DNA from 2 places in the Mesorhizobium sp. LjRoot246 genome. Region 1 is predicted to be linked to the other one. Evidence: predicted binding sites of a transcription regulator. Region 1 holds the regulator's gene; the other holds the start of a gene.
What was found. Region 1 encodes PhoB, which activates phosphate uptake and scavenging genes when phosphate is short. Its sites were predicted from a motif close to TGTCATNNANCTGTCAT; they were not measured.

Region 1 (2,201 bases):
GGTCGGTTCGATCCGCATGGCCGGCGATCTCGAACGCATTGGCGACCTTGCCAAGAACATCGCCAAGCGCGTCGGCACCGTCGGGCTGAGCGTCACGCCGCGCGACCTGTCGCATTCGATCGACGGGATGGCGCAGCTGGTGTTGATCCAGGTGCAGGGCGTGATCGAGGAATATGCGGCGCGCGACGCCGAGGCCTTGGCCAAACTGCGCGCCGACGACGAGCGCATCGACGTGAAATACACCTCCGTGTTTCGCGAGCTGCTGACCTATATGATGGAAGACCCGCGCAACATCACGGCCTGCACGCATCTGTTGTTCTGCGCCAAGAACCTCGAGCGCATCGGCGACCATGTGACCAACATCGCCGAAAATGCCTATTATGTTTTGACCGGCACGCAACTGCCCGCCAATCGTCCGAAGCAGGACGAGACGGCAATGTCCGCGCCAGCGGCATGACAGGGGTAACCAGCCGATGATCGCGCCACGCATCATGGTGGTGGAGGATGAGGAGCCGCTAGGCGTGCTGCTCCGCTACAATCTGGAGTCCGAGGGTTACCAGGTCGAGGTGGTGACGCGCGGCGACGAGGCCGAGATCCGGCTGCAGGAGAACGTTCCCGACCTTCTGGTGCTCGACTGGATGGTGCCGGCGGTTTCCGGCATCGAACTCTGCCGGCGCCTGCGAATGCGTCCAGAGACCGAGCGGCTGCCGATCATCATGCTGACCGCGCGCGGCGAGGAAAGCGATCGCGTGCGCGGCCTGTCGACCGGCGCCGACGACTATCTGGTCAAGCCGTTCTCGACCCCGGAGTTCATGGCCCGCGTCAAGGCGCTGCTGCGCCGCGCCAAACCGGAAGTGCTGTCCAGCGTGCTCAAGGTCGGCGACATCGTGCTCGACCGCGAGTCGCACCGGGTCTATCGCAAGAAGAGCGAGATCCGCCTCGGGCCGACCGAATTCCGCCTGCTCGAATTCATGATGCGTCATCCCGGCCGCGTGTTCTCGCGCAGCCAGCTGCTCGACAATGTCTGGGGCGAGACGATCTACATCGACGAGCGCACGGTCGACGTGCATGTCGGCCGGCTGCGCAAGGCGGTCAACAACGGCCGCATGCCCGACGTCATCCGCACGATCCGAGGCGCGGGCTACGCCATCAGGGAGGACTAACTCAAGCGACGTTCTTACCGACGAGGCCCGCTCTCGCCTGCGCGCCGGGCGCGAAAATCTCCTGATCGACGAAGGTCAGCGCCCGCATCGCGCAGCCTTCGCGGATCAGCGGCAGTTCGTTGGGCTCGGTGTCGAAGGAAATCGATTTCGAGTGCTGGCCGCCGGCGGTCTGGGCGATGGCCTCGCGCAGCGCCGGCTCGATCAGGTCGAAAGCGGCGGCACTGGCGCCGACCATGGCAACGGGTGCCGGGTCGATCAGCGCAAACAGGCTGCCGAGGCCGTAGCCGAGCGCTTCGCCGGCTTTGCGGTAGGCTTCCCGCTCCGGTCCATCCCTTTCGCGGGCCGCGGTCGCCAGGGCGCGCATGTCGGCATCGCTGACATCGGCAACGGGTTCTGCGTCCTCACCCAGTTGCCTTGCGTTGCGCCAGATGGCGTAGTTGCCGGCATAGGCCTCGACGCAGCCGCGCCGTCCGCAGCGACACAGCGCGCCGTTCGGCCGGTGGATCATGTGGCCGAACTCGCCGCCCGAGGAATGGGTGCCGGTGAACAGCTCGCCCTTCAGCACCAGGCCCATGCCGATGCCGTGCGACAGGAGGATGGCGATGAAATCGTCACGGTAGCGCTGGGGATCGCGCCAGCGCAGCGCTATCGCCATCATGTTGCAGTCGTTTTCCATGGTGGCGGGAATGCCGAACTCGTCTTCGAGTATGTCGGCGAAGGCGATATCGGTGTGCGGCGTGATCGGCGACCACAGCATGGCGCGGGCACGCGTGTCGGTGATGCCCTGGATCGCCAGCGCGATGCGGGCAATGCTGCGCACGTCAAGGTCGGGATCTTCGAGGCGGCGCCGCACGATTGCGACGCATTCGCCGATCAGCGCGTCGCGCGGCATGGTCAGCGTGTCCAGCCGGCGCTGTTCCTCGGCGACTACCTGGCCTGCATAGTCGATGACAGTGACGGAGAGAAAATTCAGCGACAGCACCACGGTCATCACCGCCGCCGCTTCGGGATTGAGGCTGAGGCCGACCTGCGGCCGGC
Region 2 (2,201 bases), 300 kb from region 1:
CCATTTGCCGCAGCCCTGATGGAGCGCATCGGGCTGCGCCGCACGCTGCTGGCTTCGCTGGTGGTGATGTCGGGCTCCACCGCGCTCAGCCTGCTGATGACCAAGCCCTGGCATCTGTTCATTACCTGGGGCGTGTTCTCGGGCATTGGGTCCGGTGCTGTCGCCAGCGTGCTCGGCGCCACCATCGTCAACCGCTGGTTCAAGACCAATCGCGGCCTTGTCATGGGATTGATGTCGGCCTCCAGCGCCTCGGGCATGCTGGTTTTCCTGCCGCTGACCGCCGCATTGGCGCAGTCGGGCGGCTGGCAGCCGGTTGTCATTGCGGTGGCGATAGCCACCGCTGCCCTGATACCGCTGGTCTGGCTGCTGGTGCCCGAGCGGCCGGCTTCGATCGGCATGGTGCGCTACGGCGCCGAGGCTGACGACGTGCCGCCCGCTCCACCTGCGTCACAGGGCAACTTCCTCGCGCACACATTCTCGACGCTGCGCCGCGCCGCCGGCACGCGGGTGTTCTGGTATCTGTTTGCAACCTTCTTCGTCTGCGGCTTCACCACCAACGGGCTGGTCGGCACGCATCTGATCGCGTTCTGCGGCGATATGGGCATCGGCGAGGTTCAGGCCGCCGGCCTGCTGTCGATGATGGGCATCTTCGACCTGATCGGCACGACGCTGTCGGGCTGGCTCACCGACCGCTTCGATCCGCGCAAGCTGCTCGGCGTCTACTACGGCATCCGTGGCCTGTCGTTGATCTATCTGCCCTATTCCGGCTTCTCGGCGACCAGCCTGATCATCTTCGCCGTGCTCTACGGCCTCGACTGGATCGCCACCGTGCCGCCGACGCTGAGGCTTGCCAACGAGGCGTTCGGTGACCGCAGCGGACCGATCGTGTTCGGCTGGATCGTTGCCGGCCACCAGATCGGTGCGGCCGCCGCGGCTGCCTTCGGGGGCACCATGCGCGAGTTGCAGGGCAATTACGAGCTGGCCTTCATGATCGCCGGGATGACGGCGATTGCCGCCGCCTGTATCTCGCTGCTGATCAACACCAGCCGCCCGGCCTTCGATCCGGAGCCGCAGGCGGCGTAGGGCCGATCCACCTTCTCCCACAACAAGGGGAGAAGGAAGATGTGGTTGTTATCAAACCTTCATCATCCCGAGATGTCCCTGAAACATTGACGCTGGACCTTGGTGGCGCCGTTCAAGCCACCAGGAGACAGCCATGAACAAGCTCTCGATGACCCGCCGCGCCTTCGTCACATCCGCCAGCGCCGTTGGCCTGGCCGGCGTATCGAGCTTGGCGCTGCCCTACTATTCGCGCGCCAATCAGCGGCCCTCTTTCACCCATGGCGTCCAGTCGGGCGATGTCGACGCCACCAGCGGCATGGTGTGGACGCGCACCGACCGTCCATCGCGCGTCATGTTCGAGGTGTCGTCGACGGAGAATTTCGCCAATGCGACGCGGCTGGCGCCGCTCGATACGTCGCCGGCCAGCGACTACACGGTCAAGCGGCTGCTCACCGACCTCGCTTCCGACCAGGACATCTTCTACCGCATGACATCAGCCGACCTCTCCGACATCAACGCCGTTTCCGAGCCGATCATCGGCCGCTTCAGGACGGCGCCGGCCTCGAAGCGCGACATCCGCTTCGCATGGTCGGGCGACACCGCCGGCCAGGGCTGGGGGATCGACGAGACCGGCATGAAGACCTACGCCACGATCGGCAAGCATACGCCCGACTTCTTCCTGCATTCGGGCGACACCATCTATGCCGACGGTGCCATGAAGGACGAGGTCGACCTGCCCGGTGGCGGCAAGTGGAAGAACGTCGTGCTGATCGACGGCAAGCGCAAGGTCGCCGAGACACTGGACGAATACCGGGACCAGTGGAAATACAACATGATGGACAAGAACGTGCTCGGCCTGAGCGCCATCTGCCCGACCTTCTACCAGTGGGACGACCATGAGGTGCTGAACAACTGGTCGGATTCGAAGGATCTCAGCGCCGACAATCGCTACACGGAGAAGTCCATCCACGTGCTGGCGGCCCGTGCGGCACGCGCCTTCCATGAAATGACGACGATCCGCTACGAACCGTCCGAGCCCGGCCGCGTCTATCGCAAAATAGCCTACGGGCCGCTGCTCGACGTGTTCTTCCTCGACATGCGCTCCTATCGCGGCCCCAATGGTCCCGACATGCAGGACC

Region 2: the regulator PhoB is predicted to act here: its motif matches at 1,130-1,146, upstream of ACSQ3L_RS05815 (alkaline phosphatase D family protein).

What each region holds. Positions count from the first base shown of each region.
Region 1 is NZ_CAXUSN020000001.1:1,536,326-1,538,526, forward strand. Features, by position in the region: gene phoU (phosphate signaling complex protein PhoU) at 1-457, shown strand, start outside; gene phoB (phosphate regulon transcriptional regulator PhoB) at 474-1,163, shown strand; gene ACSQ3L_RS07330 (ROK family protein) at 1,165-2,201, opposite strand, start outside.
Region 2 is NZ_CAXUSN020000001.1:1,232,192-1,234,392, forward strand. Features, by position in the region: gene ACSQ3L_RS05810 (MFS transporter) at 1-1,083, shown strand, start outside; gene ACSQ3L_RS05815 (alkaline phosphatase D family protein) at 1,217-2,201, shown strand, end outside.